DNA from 2 places in the Methylobacterium sp. WCS2018Hpa-22 genome. Region 2 is predicted to be linked to the other one. Evidence: riboswitches for the same ligand, from Rfam matches in the RefSeq annotation. Region 2 holds a riboswitch; the other holds the start of a gene.
What was found. Region 2 has a riboswitch for thiamine pyrophosphate ahead of thiO (glycine oxidase ThiO). Riboswitches for the same ligand answer to the same signal wherever they lie in the genome.
Positions count from the first base shown of each region.

Region 1 (8,586 bases), on a different contig from region 2:
CGGTGGGCTACAAGTACGGCCGCTGGAGCGACAGCGTCATGGTCCAGCGGGCACTCGGCACCGGCGCCACCGACCAGCCCGGCACCTGGACACGATCGGTTGAGGCGCTGGTGGCAGGGCACGAATGGATGGGGAAGTAGCACTTCCCCATCGGGCCGGTACGGAGCGCGTCAACTCCCGCGACATCGCTCTCCATCAGGCATTTTCGAGCCCGGCATCGACCCTCGCCGCCACGTCCTGCGAGACGTCCAGGGCCTCGGCCAATCGCTTCAGGAACTCCCGCTCCTGCAGCGTATCGGCATCGATGGCCAGACGCGCTGCCGCATAGAGGCGGGCACCCTTCTCCGGCGAATCCACGCGTTCGGCGAGTTCGTCGATCTCGGCCGGGTCGGCCAGCTCCTTTTCGAGCCAGGCGCGGCCATCCTTGTCGATACCGGCCGCCTCTACCGCCTCGTCGAGGCGCTGGCGCTCCTGCGTGTCCACGATGCCGTCGGCCAAGGTCGCCGCCACCATGGCGCGCAGCATGATGCGGGCCTCGTCCTCGCCGACTTGGCTGAGATCGGGGGTTTCGGGCTCATGGGAAGGACGGAGTGCTCGAAGAGCCAGGCCCGCGACGAGGGCGAGCCCACCGAGGGCGGCCGTGGCGGCGATCCCGCCCTTGCGTGAGCGCACGAGCGCGTCGACGATCTGTCTTGCATCGGCCATGGTGGTCATCCTGAAGGCGGGTTGAGGATCAGACCGGAAACGGACGAGACCCATCCCGGGTTCAAGGCGGGCCGTGCGGTGGAATCAGCCTGCCCCGCTTGTGCCGCACGGAACGGACACGATCTGTGGCGGGTCCGTGCAGCGCCAACGGAGCCGCAAGGCAGCCCCAAGGACGATCTTCCATGACCATCACCTCCATCGAATCCCGACTTTCGGTCTCCGGCCAGCCGAACGAAGCCGAGATCGCCGACTTGGCGGGAAAAGGGTTCGCTCTGCTGATCAACAACAGGCCCGAGGGGGAAGAACCCGGCCAATTGGGCACGGAGGCCGAAGCCGCAGCTGCTAGGGCGGCGGGGCTGGCCTATCTCCATCTTCCGGTTACCGGCCCAGACATCACACTCGACGACATCGCGCAGTTCCGCGACGCCGTGGAAGGGGCGCCCGGCCCAGTCCTCGCGCATTGTCGTAGTGGTACCCGCTCGCTCACCCTCTGGGCTTTGAGCGAGGTGTTGGCGGGACGCTTGAGGCGCGATGACGTCGCGGCCTATGGCCGGGAACGGGGCTTCGACCTCAGCGGCGCAATTCGCTGGCTCGACGCGCATGGCGAGGGGATCGTCGAGGATTGAAGCCGCAGGTGGCGGTCCGCAACATTGGATCAAGCCCGTGCTGTTCGCGGCGATCGCTATGGGAGATCGGGTCCAGACGCTTCCCGATCCGAGGCCTGCACCGTCTGGCGGTCGACCTCGTCCCTGATACGGCGGCCCGCCATTAGGATCTCGAGAAGGAAGGCGACGATGGCCGCCACCGTGCAGACCAGGGCGACGCCGAAGCATCCGAACAAGACGGAGGCCGTGGCGGCATCGCGCAAGGCCCCGACGAAAAGCGTGAGCACCGCGATGCCGGTCATGATGCTGCCGAAACAGGCCAGCACCACAGCCACATCGAGCATGAAGGAGCGCTGACGCAGATAGGTCAGTTGGCGCGACAGGTGCGCCGCCTCGGTCGCATCCGCCTTCTGCAAGCTGGCGGCGGCATCATCGACACGGTCGGCCACCCGCCCAAGGCGCGTTGAGAAGACATTGAGCAGCGTCGCCAGCGCCGTCAGCAGGAAAGCGGGAGCGAGCGCGACCTGAATGACGTGGGCGATGTCGTCGGGAGCGAGGAGAGAACCGGAAGCCACCATGACGTGGCGTTACGCCATGCCGAGCAGCCCCGGAAGATCCCTCCTCGCTGCGACCGCCGTTCCTAGACCCAGACCCTCGAACGGGGTGGAGGCGGGGTCGTCAGGTATAGATCATCATCTCCGCCGATGGACCGATGGCAAAGACGGCGCGGATAAGTAAGGCAGGCGCCACTGGGCCCAGATGCGACGAAGCCCCGCAACGAGTGATGCGGGGCTTCTCTTGTCGGATGAGGCTGAAATGTCTTCGCTCTTGGTGCAGGTCTTCCGTGCAGTTGTTATTGCGGGCAGCGGTGACGCTGACCGTCATTGCCCAGATAGGTGCCCGATCGCTGATCGTAGGAGCGGAAGCGCTGGATGCAGTAGGCGACGTCCTGATCGGACCCGCCGACATCCTGCTGAACCTCGACGGCGCCACCATAATAGGCTGGGGCATAGCCGCCGCCGTAATAGCCACCGTTATCGTAGTAACCGCTGCCATAGCCGTAACCGATTCCGGCTCCAGCCAAGCCTAGCCCCAAACCAAGACCGAGTCCGCCGTAGCCGTATCCCCGGCCGTAGCCACGATTGTAGCCATACCCGCGGTGATGACCGTAGCCGCCACGGTTGAAGCCACCGCCGGAGTTCGGACCGGCAGCGATCCCGCCCTGTCCGCGTCCACCGCCCCAGCCTCCCTGGCCAGCGCCCCCCACGGCAGCGGGACCGCCGCCAGCACCGCCACGGCTCAAGCCGCCACCGCCCCAGCCTCGCCCACCACCGCCCGCAGCCGCGAGTCCCGCGCCGCCAGCGCCTCCACGGCTCATTCCACCGCCGCCCCAGCCGCCGCCTGCACCACCCGCGGCGAGCCCACCGCCGCCACGACTCATGCCACCGCCACCACCGCCACCACCCCAGCCGCCTCCGCGAGCGTCGGCGGTTGTCGGAACGAACGCGACCGCGCCGAGCAATGCGGCGGATGCGAGAATGAGTTTGTTCATGGAACGCCAGCCTGTTTGTCTTTTGGAATTGATGACTGACAACGCGCCGTCAGCAGGGAAGGCTCCATTATGGGAGGGCCTTTGACGGACTGAAATATGCCGCACCGAAAATGGACTGTGCTTGCGGATGAAATCGAACACTACGGTCGCGGAGAGCTTAACGGCCCGACCCGAACGATCCGCGATCGGCGCGACGTCATCGTTGCCGTGGTGTGAGTCCTTGCATTCGGGTGGGGATGTCGGCTCCGGCGATTGACAAAGGCGCGGCGAACGCAGACTTTCGAATCGTTCCGAGGGGGGCCCCGCATAGGGGGCTGAGATAGGGCCGCAGCCCTGACCCTTGAACCTGATCCGGCTCATACCGGCGGAGGGACGGGAACTACGCTTGGGTTGTCTGCTCAAAACGAGCGGGTGCCCGTCGTCCTGACGTACCGTTGCGAACCGGATCGCCTCCCACGCCAGGAGCGAATCCGATATGAACGCACCCGTCCTTCCCAAAAACCTTTCCGGACAAGAACCCGCCAAGGGGCAGCCGCAAGCGGTGACCACCGGCCCGATCATGGGCTCGCGCAAGGTCTATGCGAGCGTGGCTGGCCGTGACGACATCCGGGTGCCGTTCCGCGAGGTCACGTTGAGTGATCCGAAGGAGGCGCCGGTGCGGGTCTACGATCCGTCTGGCCCCTATACCGAGACCGATGCCCGGATCGACCTGAATGCCGGCCTGCCCCTATTGCGCGACCCGTGGATCGCCAAGCGCGGCTACGCCACGATCACGCCGCGCGCGGTCAAGCCCGAGGACAACGGCTTCGTGCCGGAGGACAAGCTCGTCGCCCCCTGTCCGGCGACGCGCCAGATCCGCAAGGCCGGCCCCGGCCAGATGGTGACGCAGTACGAGTTCGCCAAAGCCGGGATCATCACCGAGGAGATGATCTACGTCGCCCACCGCGAAAACCTCGCCCGCGAGACGATGCTGGAAGGCGCGCAGACCGCGCTGGCCGACGGCAACAGCTTCGGTGCCTCGCTCCCCGCTTTCATCACCCCCGAATTCGTGCGCGACGAGGTGGCGCGCGGCCGCGCCATCATCCCGGCCAACATCAACCACCCCGAGGTGGAGCCGATGGCGATCGGCCGCAACTTCCTCGTCAAGATCAACGCCAATATCGGCAATTCGGCCGTGACCTCGTCGGCAGCGGAAGAGGTGGAGAAACTGGTCTGGGCGACCCGCTGGGGCGCCGACACGGTGATGGACCTCTCCACTGGTCGAAACATCCACAACATCCGCTCGTGGATCGTGCGCAACTCGCCCGTGCCCATCGGCACCGTGCCGATCTACCAGGCGCTGGAGAAGGTCGGCGGCGATCCGCTGAAGCTCGACTGGGAGGTCTTCAAGGATACCCTCATCGAGCAGGCCGAGCAGGGCATCGATTACTTCACCATCCATGCGGGCGTCCGCCTCGCCCATGTGCCGCTCACCGCGCGCCGGGTCACCGGCATTGTCAGCCGAGGCGGCTCGATCATGGCGCGCTGGTGCCTCGCCGGTCACCGGGAATCGTTCCTCTACGAGCGGTTCGACGAGATCTGCGACATCATGAGGGCCTACGACGTCTCGTTCTCGCTAGGCGACGGCCTGCGCCCTGGCTCCATCGCGGATGCCAACGACGCGGCGCAGTTTGCGGAACTCGAGACCCTCGGCGAGCTGACGAAGATCGCCTGGGACAAGGGCTGCCAGACCATGATCGAGGGCCCCGGCCACGTGCCGATGCACAAGATCAAGGTGAACATGGAAAAGCAGCTGGAGGAGTGCGGCGAGGCGCCGTTCTACACCCTCGGCCCGCTGACCACCGACATCGCCCCCGGTTACGACCACATCACCTCGGGCATCGGCGCGGCCATGATCGGCTGGTTCGGCTGCGCCATGCTCTGCTACGTCACCCCGAAGGAGCATCTCGGCCTGCCCAACCGCGATGACGTCAAGGAAGGCGTCATCACCTACAAGATCGCGGCCCATGCCGCCGATCTTGCCAAGGGCCATCCGGCGGCGCAGCTGCGTGACGACGCCCTGTCACGCGCCCGGTTCGACTTCCGCTGGGAGGACCAGTTCAACCTGTCGCTGGATCCCGACACGGCGCGCGCCTATCACGACGAGACCCTGCCGAAGGACGCCCACAAGGTTGCGCATTTCTGCTCGATGTGCGGCCCCAAATTCTGCTCGATGAAGATCACGCAGGATCTGCGCGCCGAGGTGCTCGCCATGGAGGCGGCCGGTCAGGTGTTGGGCGAGGCGACGCCCATGAGCCAGGCCGAACGCGAAGCGGGAATGGCGGCCAAATCCGCCGAGTTCCAGGCCGAGGGCGGCAAGCTCTACGTCGACGCGGCCGAATAGGCCGCCTCGCCTCACCCTCTCGCGCCCGGCGCGAGAGGGCATTACCCCGTTGTCAGGCTCCGCGTGCGTAGCGGCTGACGGCGAGGTCCGGGGTGGCGATGTCCGGCGTGCGGCCGGATATGAGGTCGGCCAGCACCCGGCCCGAGCCGCAGGCCATGGTCCAGCCCAGGGTGCCGTGGCCGGTGTTGGTGTAAAGGTTCGACAGGCGCGTTCCGCCGACGATGGGCGTGCCGTCCGGCGTCATCGGCCGCAGGCCGGTCCAGAACTTTGCCTGCGAGAGATCGCCGCCCGCCGGGAACAGGTCGCCGACGGAGCGGACCAGGGTTTCCCGGCGCGGTCCCCGCAGGACCGCGCTGAAACCGGCGAGCTCGGCGGTGCCGCCGACCCGGATGCGGTCGCCGAGCCGGGTGATCGCGACCTTGTAGGTCTCGTCCATCACCGTCGAGACCGGGGCGGCGTCGATATTGGTGACCGGCAGGGTGAGGGAATACCCCTTCACCGGATAGATCGGCAGGTCGATGCCGAAGGGCCGGAGCAGAGCCGGGGTGTAGCTGCCCATGGCCGCCACATAGGCGTCGGCGGTCAGCACCTCGCCCGCTGCCGTCGCCACGCCGCTGATTCGGTCGCCTTCGCTGCGCAGGCCTGTGATGGCCGTGCCGTAGCGGAAGACCACACCGAGGTCTTCGCAGAGTGCGGCGAGCCGCTGGGTGAAGAGGTGGGCGTCGCCGGTCTCGTCGCCGGGGAGCCGCAGGCCGCCGACGAAGGTCCCGGCCACCCGCGCCAGGGCCGGCTCGGCCATGATGCAGCCGGCAGGGTCCAGCACCGCGTAGGGAACGCCGTAAGCATCGAGGACACGGGTGTCGTCGCCGACATGATCGAGTTGCTTAGCGGTCCGAAACAGCTGGAGCGTGCCCTGCTCGCGATGGTCGTAGGCGATGCCGGTCTCGGCGCGCAGGTCGCGCAGCACGTCGCGGCTGTATTCGGCCAGACGCACCATCCGGCCCTTGTTGCGCTGGTAGGCTTCCTCCGTGCAATTCGCCAGCATCCGGGCGAGCCAGCCGTAGAAACGCGGCTCGAAGCTCGGCCAGACCACGAGGGGCCGGTGGCGCATCATCAGCCACTTCATCGCCTTGAGGGGAATGCCGGGCGCCGCCCAGGGCGCCGAATATCCCGGTGAGACCTGGCCGGCATTGGCGAAACTCGTCTCGAGCCCCGCCGCCGGCTGGCGCTCCAGCACGGTGACCCGGTGGCCGGCTTTGGCCAGGTAATAGGCCGAGGTGACGCCGACGACGCCGCCACCGAGGATCAGGACATGCATGGCCGGCGTTCCGTAGAGGGTCGGGGTTAGGGTCCGGAATGGGCTTGGCGCCCCGGGCGGGTTCGCATTGGCGGGCCAACACGTCACCTCGCTCAGTCCTTATGACGTGTCGCAGGTTTCAGGCCGCAGAAGCGGCGACCCTCGTTGCGAAACCCGCCCAGGGCCTGTTTGATCGGGTTTTCCAGCGGATGCTTGTGCCAGAGCAGATCATCCCAGCAGACCACCTCATCCTGAGGCGCCCTTTGCTTGAGCAAAGGGCCTCGAAGGAGCCCTCCAGTCGTCTCCCGATCCATGGAAGCCTCCTTTGAGGCCGCTACGCGGCACCTCAGGATGAGGTTAAGCTCTAGAATAAGAACTCAAACGATTGTCAGAGTTCGCCGGTGAGGAACTGCGCCCGGCCGTGGCCGAAGGACCAATCCTCGTCGGTGTTCTCCACCGTGGAGACCATGACGTCGGCCGGGGCGATGCCGCAGGCGGCTTCGAGCTTCTCGGTCAGCAGCCGGTAGAACAGCTGCTTCTTCTCTTTGCCGCGCGGCCGGGTGATCATCTGGACCACCACAACGTCCTTGGTGCGCGGGATGTCGAGCCCGGTATCCTCGACGATCATCCGCGAGGGCTTGTGCTCGGTGACGATCTGGTAGCGGTCGCCCGGCGGAACGTTGAACGCCTCCAGCATCGCCTCGTGTGCGGCGTCGAGGAGCGTCTTCAGTTCGGAATCGGTGCGGCCTTCCAGGATATCGAAGCGCATCAGGGGCATGTGGATTCAACCTTTGAAGAGAAGGGAACGGGTCACGGGCCGTCTATCGGGAGTGCGCCGGCCGCCGGTCAGGCTTCGGCGCGGATGAGACCGCGCAGCATCTCGATCATGCCGGTGATCTCGGCTTGGGTCGAGATGAAGGGCGGGCCCATGGCGATGGTGTCGCCGGTGAAGCGCAGGAGGATGCCTTCGCGCAGGCCGCGCTCGAAGATCCGCAGGGCGCGCGCGCCGGGCTGGCCCGGTGTCGGTTCGAGATCGACGGCCGCCGTCAGGCCGAAATTGCGGATGTCCTTGATGCCCGGTTCGTCGCGCAGCGTGTGGACGGCCCCCTCGAGGATCGGCTCCAACTCGCGCACGCGGGCGAAGAGGTCACCCTCCTCCATCAGGTCGAGGGAGGCATGGGCGACGGCCGCCGCCAGGGGATGGCCCGAATAGGTGTAGCCGTGGAACAGCTCCACCGCCGCGGCCGGCCCGGTCATGAACGTGTCGTAGATCTCCTTGCGGACGATGACGCCGCCCATCGGCACGATGCCGTTGGTGATGCCCTTGGCGAAGGTGATCATGTCGGGGATCACACCGAGGCGGTCAGCGCCGAAGGGCGCCCCGAGGCGGCCGAAACCGGTGATCACCTCGTCGAAGATCAGCAGGATGCCGTGCCGCGTGCAGATTTCGCGCAGGCGCTGGAGATAGCCCAGCGGCGGCACGATGACCCCCGCCGAGCCCTGCAGCGGCTCGACGATGACGCAGGCGATCGTGCCCGCATCGTGCAGCGCCACCATCCGTTCGAGGTCGTCGGCGAAATGCGCACCCCAGGTCGGCTGGCCCTTCGAGAACGCCATCTCGGCATAATCGTGGGTATGGCGCAGGTGGTCGACGCCCTGGATCATCGCGGTGGCGAACATCTTGCGGTTGGCCACCATGCCGCCCACCGACATGCCGCCGAAGCCGACGCCGTGATAGCCCTTCTCGCGGCCGATCATGCGGAAGCGACCGGCCTCGCCGCGCAGGCGGTGATAACCGAGAGCGATCTTGAGGGCGGTATCGACGGCCTCCGAGCCGGAATTTGTGAAGAACACCCGGTCGAGCCCGTCCGGGGCCATGTCGGCGATACGCTCGGCCAGCCGTAGCGTCACCGGGTTGGTCATCTGGAAGGCGGTGCAGTAATCGAGGGTCTCGGCCTGCCGGCGCAGGGCCTCGACGATCCGCGGCTGGGCGTGGCCGAGGGGGCAGCACCACAGGCCCGACAGGCTGTCGAACAGCTCGCGT
Region 1 covers NZ_JAVTJA010000011.1:10,318-18,903, forward strand. The annotation lists gene RQI43_RS15500 (GNAT family N-acetyltransferase) at 1-140, shown strand, start outside; gene RQI43_RS15505 (DUF533 domain-containing protein) at 196-705, opposite strand; gene RQI43_RS15510 (TIGR01244 family sulfur transferase) at 888-1,331, shown strand; gene RQI43_RS15515 (DUF2721 domain-containing protein) at 1,388-1,888, opposite strand; gene RQI43_RS15520 (BA14K family protein) at 2,164-2,862, opposite strand; TPP riboswitch at 3,146-3,252, shown strand; gene thiC (phosphomethylpyrimidine synthase ThiC) at 3,338-5,245, shown strand; gene RQI43_RS15530 (D-amino acid dehydrogenase) at 5,298-6,563, opposite strand; gene RQI43_RS15535 (tautomerase family protein) at 6,931-7,320, opposite strand; gene RQI43_RS15540 (aspartate aminotransferase family protein) at 7,389-8,586, opposite strand, start outside.
Region 1: it holds a riboswitch for thiamine pyrophosphate, as region 2 does, so the genes downstream of both, thiC (phosphomethylpyrimidine synthase ThiC) here and thiO (glycine oxidase ThiO) in region 2, are expected to answer to the same signal.

Region 2 (8,586 bases):
GCTAGCCCGGAGCCTCCCAGGCTTCGCGATAGGCACGTACCGCCCCCTCCGGATCCTTGGCCCTCATGACCCCGCCCATGATCGCAATTCCGGCAAAGCCGGCATTGCGGCAGGCGCGGGTATTCAGCGGGCTGATTCCCCCTAGGGCAAGGACCGGTATCTCACGCCTACGAGCAGATTGGAGCGCAGCCGGCCTCAGTGCGGGCCCGTATCCCGGCTTGCTTTGCGTCGCGAAAATTGGGCTAAGGGTCGCGTAGTCCACGCCCAGTTCAGCGGCCCTGTCGATCTCGGCTGGAGAATGGGCCGAGATGCCAACCAGGCATACGGATGGAAGTTGTTGCTTTGCCGAAAGGATATCCTCTCGCTTAGCGCCACCACCGAGATGGACACCGTCTGCTCCGATCGCACAGGCGAGCGCCACGTCTCCCCCCACAATGAAAGCGGCACCCATCCTACGCACCGGAATGATCAGGTCTCCGGCAAGGGATTGGCGAGAGGCCGCGTCGAGATCGCGGTCCCTGAACCAGATCCAGCGGACACCGCCGGTGAGGGCCGCCTCGACCCTTTCAACCAACGGGATGTCACTCCCCGTCCGGTCCGTTACGACGAGTAGACCGGATGGTTTCGGCGTCACGAGCCCACGAGACCGAGCTGCGGGCTCGACGGATCAGCGCGGCCTCGCTTAGGGATTCGCCCAGCAAGATGGGCAAGGCGACCGGCCTCGACCGCATGACGCATGGCGCGAGCCATGCGAACCGGATCGTCCGCTTTGGCCACAGCGGTATTGAGAAGACAGCCCGCCGCGCCGAGCTCCATGGCGACCACAGCATCGGAAGCGGTGCCGATTCCGGCATCGACAATGACCGGCACACTGGCCCGCCGACAGATCAACTCAAGATTAGCTGGGTTGGCGACCCCCATACCAGACCCGATCAGGGAGCCCATCGGCATCACCGCCGCGCAGCCGATATCAGCAAGCCGCTGACATACGACGGGGTCGTCATTGCAATAGGGCAGGACAACGAACCCATCATCGACGAGATGGCGACAAGCGGCCAGCAATTCGGACACGTCCGGGTAAAGCGTTTCCCGATCACCGATGACTTCGACCTTTATCCAGTTCGTATCGAGGGCTTCACGGGCGAGATCGGCGGTCATGATCGCATCGCGAGCAGTCTCGCAGCCAGCAGTATTGGGCAGGAAACGATAGCCCTTCAGGCGTCGCACGGTATCCGAACCATGGCCTTGCAGCGAGACGCGGCGAATCGAGGCGGTGACGACCTCTGCACCGGATGCTTCGACCGCATCGACCATGATGCTCTGCGTTGGATAACCAGCAGTGCCGATGAAAAGGCGGGAGCTCAAGGCCACGCCGGCGATGACCAATGCATCGTCCGCAGCAGTTTCGATCGTACGTCCGTTCATGATGATTGTCCTCCGGCTATCCGCCCTGCATGGCACGCACGATCTCGACCTTGTCGCCTTCCGTGATGTCGGTCGTCTCCCAATCCCGCCGGCGAACGACCGTGCCGTTCACCGCGATGGCAATGCCCTGCGGGCTCTCAATACCGGTCAGCTCCGCCTCGAGCCGGAAGAGCGCCGACACATCTCCGGCCTCGATCTCGCGAGGCTGTCCGTTGATGCTGATCTTCATGCGAAGGCCCTCCTCTCGCGCTGCTCAGATCGTTGGAATCGAGCGAGACCGAAACTGCTTGCGATATCGGGCAACGCGCCGGAGGTAACGAGCTCGGCCACGCAATCGGCCGTGGCTGGAGCGAGAAGATATCCGTTGCGGTGATGCCCGGTGGCGACCACGAGGCCAGGAGCCAGAGTATCGATGATCGGCGCATCGTCGTCGGAGGTTGGCCGAAAACCACTCCAGACCGCCTCGACCTCCATCTCCTCAATGCCGGGTAGAACCCGACGCGCTCCCTCTAACAACGCATAAAGACCACCGGCGGTGACGCCGGGGACGAAGCCGCAATCCTCGACCGTGGCGCCTATGATGAGATGGCCATCTGCCTTCGGGGCCATATGGACCTGCTCGGTCCAGACCATGTGCGAGAGATTGCCCGTCCGTGTTGTAGTCTTCAGCGCCAGAGATTGACCCCGCAACGGTCTCACCGGCAAAGCGAGTTCATCGGGAAGAAGGCTGGCGTCGCCGCTCCAGGCACCGGTTGCAAGGATCAGGGTCGCCGCCGAGATATGCCCGCGAGACGTGGCAGCACCGCAGACCCGGTCGCCTACCCAATCGAGCGCCCCCACTGCGCAGTGCTCGACGATTGTGACACCGGCAGCCTGATTGGCGCGGGTGAGCCCGGCCATCACGAGACGTGGATCGACCTGATGGTCGTCAGGGCAGAACAGACCAGCCGTCACGGAGGGGCGTAGGGTAGGCTCCAAAGCACGAACCTCCGACCCCGGCAACCAGCGGGCGGAAAGTCCGGACCGGATCTGCAGGTCGTGCCGAAATCGAAGGCGGTCGACCTCATCGCGACCGATGGCTACGACGAGAGTCCCCTCCTCCCGGTAGTCGATGCTGATACCCGAGGCGGCCTGGAGTTCGTCGCGAAAGCCCGGCCAGCGTGCCAGGCTCTCAAGCGCTAGAGGCAGTAGAGGATCCGAACCCGGCTCATGCTCCGCAGCCGGAGCCAGCATCCCCGTTGCGGCGAGGCTCGCGCCGACGCCGACGGTGTCGCGCTCGATGACCGTGACGCTCAGCCCGGCTTGAGCCAGACGCCACGCACAAGAGAGACCGATCAATCCGGCGCCCACAACGACGACATCGCTTCGGGTTGGCAACGCGTTGCTATCAATGACGATACCCGTCGCTCTCCGGGAACCAATGGTCGGGTTAGCTGAGACGTCCAAAAGGAACCTCCGCGATGCTTCGCAAAGATTGGTGTCCTTCAGCTCCGATCCGAAGCGTGCCGAGCTCCCTTCGAGAGAAACCCGCGGTCCAATCCCTACGCCGGTATGAGCCGGTTCAGGTTCAAAGGATTTCCGCGCCGCCCGGGCTCATGGCCCAAGCTCATCGGTTTCTCAGCCCCTTGACGGGGATCTCCCTGGAACGCCTATGATGTGGGTAACGATCGCGCCTCGGTCAATCCCCAGGGACGCCTTAGGATACAAGAACGTGTGTCAGACGAGCACAGGTGTTCTCCCGGGTCGATAGACGCCCATTGGTTCGGCGAATCCATCGAGGTCGTGTTCTCCGAGAGCTTCCGACTCGTCCCAGAGGAAATCGACGAACGGTTTCGACATGAGAAGCGGCTCTCCAAGCGTCTTGTTCAGGCGCGCGAGGCGGCTTGCAAGGTTCACATCGCGGCCGATGACGGTGAAGTCGAGCCGGGCGCCCGATCCGACATTCCCATAGGCCGCCTCACCATGGTGGAGGGCGATACCCGCAACGACGGGTTGAGCGAACCGACCAATGGCATTTGCTTCGTCGAGTGCGGCTAGGGCAGTTCGCGCTGCGATGAGTGCGCCTTTAGCGGCTCCGCCAAGGTCGTCGCCGCGTTCGCGGAAGATCGCCAGCAGCCCATCGCCGAGGTATTTCAACACTTCGCCACCCTCGCGCTCGACGGCCGGCACAAGGCAATCGAAGAAGATATTGAGGAGGTCCACAGCCTCTTCCGGTGTCATATTTGCCGAAATTTGGGTGTAGTCTCGCATATCTGCGAAAAAAATCGCAGATCGAATACGCTTTACTTGCCCCCGGCGGATATCACCGGAGAGAATCGCTCGGTGAGGCTCGTCACCGACATAAATTCGAAGAACCTGATCCAACGTCTTGTTGACGATCCGCATCTCCATCACTGCCGCCAGCGTGGGCATGACGAAACGGAGGATCGCGATGTCTTCGTCTCGAAAGCCGCCGACCGCGCGAGTTGCGAAGGTGATGCCGTTACGCGTGCCATTGGTAAAGAACAACGGCGCAACGATATAGTGAGTGTAACCTTCGGCCTTGAGTTCGGGAATGATCGAGTACCGTAGATCCTTCGTGTCATTCAGATCGACGATGAGCCATTCACCGGTCTCGTGGACGGTGAAGAACGGACTATCTCGATAGGCACGGTCGGATGCATCGCCGTGCGGGAACAAGCGGACCGTCGAGCCAGTCTCGCGCGTCCAAAAACGACCCACGCCTGAATACTCGGAGTGCAACGTGTCTATGGCGGTCGATGCGCGATCGACAGGGACACCGAGAGCGATCAACCGCTCAGACATCCCGGCCAGAAGATCATCCGCCTGCGGCAGACGAGCCCCCTCGCTCAAAAGCCAATCCCTGAGGGCGACACTCTCCTGCAGCGACCCGAACGGTACGTCATTCGCCTCCGACCCGTCTGCATCGGCAGTCGGCGGAGGATGGGGCGGACTAAGATCGAGCATGATGCCAAAGTGGGTCGGAGTGGGCGGGGCGACAACAGGTGCCGTCAAGTTCGTCACGAGTTCCCACGAAAATGTCGTCCTATTGGTGCCACGGTAATATGGAATTGGCCATCACCGGCCGATCGTGACGCCGATTTTCTATCTCTACCATCGGATCAGCCCATGCCTTTCGCACATCGCGTTGTCGCCCTCGTGATCGCCATGACGTGTACCGGGGTGGCAAAGGCCGAGCCTGTATCGCTTCCGGCCGCGAACACGCCATCCCGCGCGCAGGCTGCAGCAGGCGACGAGGCTCATGCTCGGACAACATCGAGCTTCTCCGAATCGAACGAAACCAGCAGCCGGCGCCAGGCAACCTTCAATGAACGGATCGCCCGGCGCGGTGAACGGGCTATCGCGTCCTTGTGCAATGGCTGTGGAACGGACGCATCTCGGCAAAAGCCCAGGGCCACCAATCCCGTAAATCCTATGGCGGGAGCCATCATGCCGGATGCAGAAAGTATCTATTCGCGCAAGCGCGGCTTCGACCCATCGCGTGCGGCAAGCTATTGACGCGTAGGTGGCCAAGGCCGACGAGCCGTCGCGTCCCTTATTTACGGGTCATAGGCCCTGAACGAGAATGGCGCACCGAGGGATGCGCCATTCTAGATTCTGAAAGATGATCGTCGCCTGAAACGCGGAACGATCCGACCTCAGTTGTCCAAGAAGCTTCGCAACTTCCTGGAGCGGCTCGGGTGCTTCAGCTTCCGCAGCGCCTTGGCTTCGATCTGACGGATACGCTCACGCGTGACAGAGAATTGCTGACCGACCTCTTCGAGGGTGTGGTCGGTATTCATACCGATGCCGAAGCGCATGCGCAGCACACGCTCCTCGCGCGGCGTCAGCGAGGCCAGCACGCGAGTGGTGGTCTCGCGCAGGTTCGACTGGATCGCCGCATCGATCGGCAGAACGACGTTCTTGTCCTCGATGAAATCGCCGAGATGCGAATCCTCCTCGTCGCCGATAGGCGTTTCGAGGGAGATCGGCTCCTTGGCGATCTTCAGGACTTTCCGGACTTTCTCCAAAGGCATGGCCAGCTTCTCGGCCAGCTCCTCGGGAGTCGGTTCGCGGCCAATCTCGTGCAGCATCTGGCGCGAGGTCCGGACGATCTTGTTGATCGTCTCGATCATGTGCACCGGAATGCGGATGGTGCGCGCTTGATCGGCGATCGAGCGAGTGATCGCCTGCCTGATCCACCACGTGGCATAGGTCGAGAACTTGTAGCCACGACGATACTCGAACTTATCGACAGCCTTCATCAAACCGATATTGCCTTCCTGGATCAGATCAAGGAACTGCAGGCCACGGTTCGTGTACTTCTTGGCGATCGAGATCACGAGGCGGAGGTTGGCCTCGATCATCTCCTTCTTGGCCTGACGGGCTTCGCGCTCGCCCTTCTGAACCATGTTGACGATCTTGCGGTATTCGCCGATCTCCAAGCCGGTCTCCGACGCGAGCGTAAGGATCTGCTCACGCAGATCGGCAACTTGCTTGGCGCCCTTCTCGACAAGGTTCTTCCAGCCCTTGCCACCGAGCTTGCCGACACGCTCCATCCAATTCGGATCGAGCTCCCAGCCCTGGTAGTGGCGCAGGAACTCGTCGCGGGCGACGCCGTGGCTCTCGGCATAGCGCATGAGGCGCCCCTCATGGCTGATGAGGCGCTTATTGATGTCGTAAAGCTGCTCGACCAGCGCTTCGATGCGGTTCGAGTTGAGTGACAGCGACTTCACGTCGGCGACGACGGTATCCTTGAGGTCGGACTGCTTTTGACTCTGAGCGGAGGTCTGCGTTCCGCCACCCGCCTTGAGATCGGCATGCTCGTTCTGGAGCTTGCGCAGCTTCTTATAGTTGTTGGCGATGTTGTCGAATGTCTCGAGAACGCGCGGCTTGATCTCAGCTTCCATCGCCGCGAGCGAAACGTTGTTCTCCATGTCGTCTTCGTCGTCGCCGCCCTCAGAGGGTATCGGCGCCTCGGCCTCGGCCTCGTCCGCATCCTCGCCCTCGGTGAGCTGAGGAGCGTTCTTCGCGTCCGGCCCGGCATAGGTCGCCTCCAGGTCGATGATGTCGCGCAGCAGCACGCGTCCGTCGACGAGCTCATCGCGCCAGATGATGATGGCCTGGAAGGTAAGCGGACTCTCGCAAAGGCCCGCGATCATCGCCTCGCGGCCGGCCTCGATGCGCTTTGCAATGGCGATTTCGCCCTCACGGGAGAGTAGCTCCACCGAGCCCATCTCGCGCAGGTACATGCGAACCGGATCGTCGGTACGATCGGTTGGTTCCTTCGCCGTCGTCTCGCGAACGGCGAGTGGCTTAGTCGGGGCGATCTCGGCGACTTCCGTGCCTTCGGCGGCGTCATCGTCGTCGGACGCTTCACCGTTGGCGGGCTTGTCGCCCCCAGCATCCTCGGTCTCTTCGGCCTCGACGACGTTGATGCCCATCTCGGACAGCTGCGACAGCACGTCCTCGAGTTGATCCGGATCGGACTGCCCCTCAGGCAGCACCTCGTTGATCTCCTCATAGGTGATGTAGCCGCGCTTCTTAGCGAGCTTCACCATCCGCTTTACCGAGGCATCGGTCAGATCGAGGAGCGGTCCGTCGGTCTGTTGCTCAGGAGCAGCATCCGCATCGTCCCGTTCCGTTGCCTTCGTCGCCATGTTCCGCCTATTGTTGCCCTGGTCGCGTTGAGCGGGAGCGTTCGGCTCACTCCGCGTCGTCCACGCCACCATTCTGTGATGTGCGGCGCGCACGAGGCGACCGCGTCGATATCTCATATTTCGGTGTACAAGCACGACGCTTGACCGATTGTTAACCATGCGCCGCAAGCGGCACCCTAAATCCTGTTTCGTCGTGGTTACGCGGCCGCCGTATCGTCTGATTCTGGCACGTCGGCGTCTGCCTCTGCCCCTGCGACTACGGCCATACGTTCCTTGACGTCGCAAAGCCAAGCGAAGTTGGCCTCGGATTCATCCTCGACCAGTGCGCGCTCGGCAGAGCGAAGCTCGCTATTTAGCGCGCCAGACTTCCGGTGCAAGATCACGGCCTGACGCAATGCGTCTTCCAGCCGCATCCGGTCTGCATGCGGATCGAGCGTCCAGCGGTCACCAGGCCGGACATGGGAGGCGAGCCGTATCGCTGCCTCGCCGAGCCCAGCCCTGCGCAAACGAGTTTCCAGCACCTCCACATCCGGCTGATCGGCGTCCGCGGCCTGGTCCAGCAGCAGGGACCGTAGCGCCTGTGCGTCGGGATCGTCGAGTTCCAGCGCTGCCAGATCCTCGGCTTCTATCCCCAATAATTCCGGGTGAGCCAGCAAGCTCGAGACGATCATAGCCTCACGATCGCGAAACATTGCCGTCCCGCCGGAATTAGTCGATCCAGCAAAGAGCGGGTTGAACTTCGTAGTGATTCGCGGTGATGGCGGCGGATCACCAGGTCGCGGTTTGCGCTGAAACGTCGATACACCACCGTTCCGGGGCTCATAACCGGTCCGACGCTGGCCACCGCTACTAGCGGGTGAGAGGCCACGAAGGCGCCCCTCTATCTCATCCTTATAGAACCGTCTCACTGTCTCGTCGCGGATCGAAGCGACCATCTCGCGAAGCCCTTTGGCGAGACCAGCCTTGCGTTCGGGCGTATCCGCTGGCGTGGATTCCGTAGCGCGCGACCATAGAACGTCGACAAGGGGGCGGGCGCCTTCGAGAACGCGATCGATGGCCGAAGCGCCGGCCGAGCGGAGCAGGTCATCGGGGTCCTGCCCCTCCGGCAGAAGCGCGAAGCGCAGCGACTTTCCAGGCGTCAATCCCGGCAGGGCCACATCGAGTGCCTTGAACGCCGCGCGCTGGCCGGCGCCGTCACCGTCGAAACACAGGATCGGCTCGTCGGCATGGCGCCAGAGCAGCGCCAGCTGTTCCTCCGTTAAGGCCGTGCCGAGGCCGGCGACAGCGTTCGGGTGTCCGGCCATGGTCATGGCGATAACGTCGACATAGCCTTCCACCGCGATGATCGTCCCGCGATCATGGGCCGCCTTGCGGGCGCCGTGCAGGTTGTAGAGCACCTGCCCCTTGTGGAAGAGCGGGGTCTCCGGCGAATTCATGTACTTCGCCTTGGCGTCGGCCTGCATCGCCCGGCCCCCGAAGGCGATGACCCGGCCCCGGCTGT
Region 2 covers NZ_JAVTJA010000006.1:195,465-204,050, reverse strand. The annotation lists gene RQI43_RS10310 (hypothetical protein) at 1-5, shown strand, start outside; gene RQI43_RS10305 (thiamine phosphate synthase) at 2-634, opposite strand; gene RQI43_RS10300 (thiazole synthase) at 631-1,425, opposite strand; gene thiS (sulfur carrier protein ThiS) at 1,442-1,654, opposite strand; gene thiO (glycine oxidase ThiO) at 1,651-2,871, opposite strand; TPP riboswitch at 2,946-3,076, opposite strand; gene RQI43_RS10285 (adenylate/guanylate cyclase domain-containing protein) at 3,142-4,392, opposite strand; gene RQI43_RS10280 (hypothetical protein) at 4,555-4,944, shown strand; gene rpoD (RNA polymerase sigma factor RpoD) at 5,085-7,085, opposite strand; gene dnaG (DNA primase) at 7,283-8,586, opposite strand, start outside.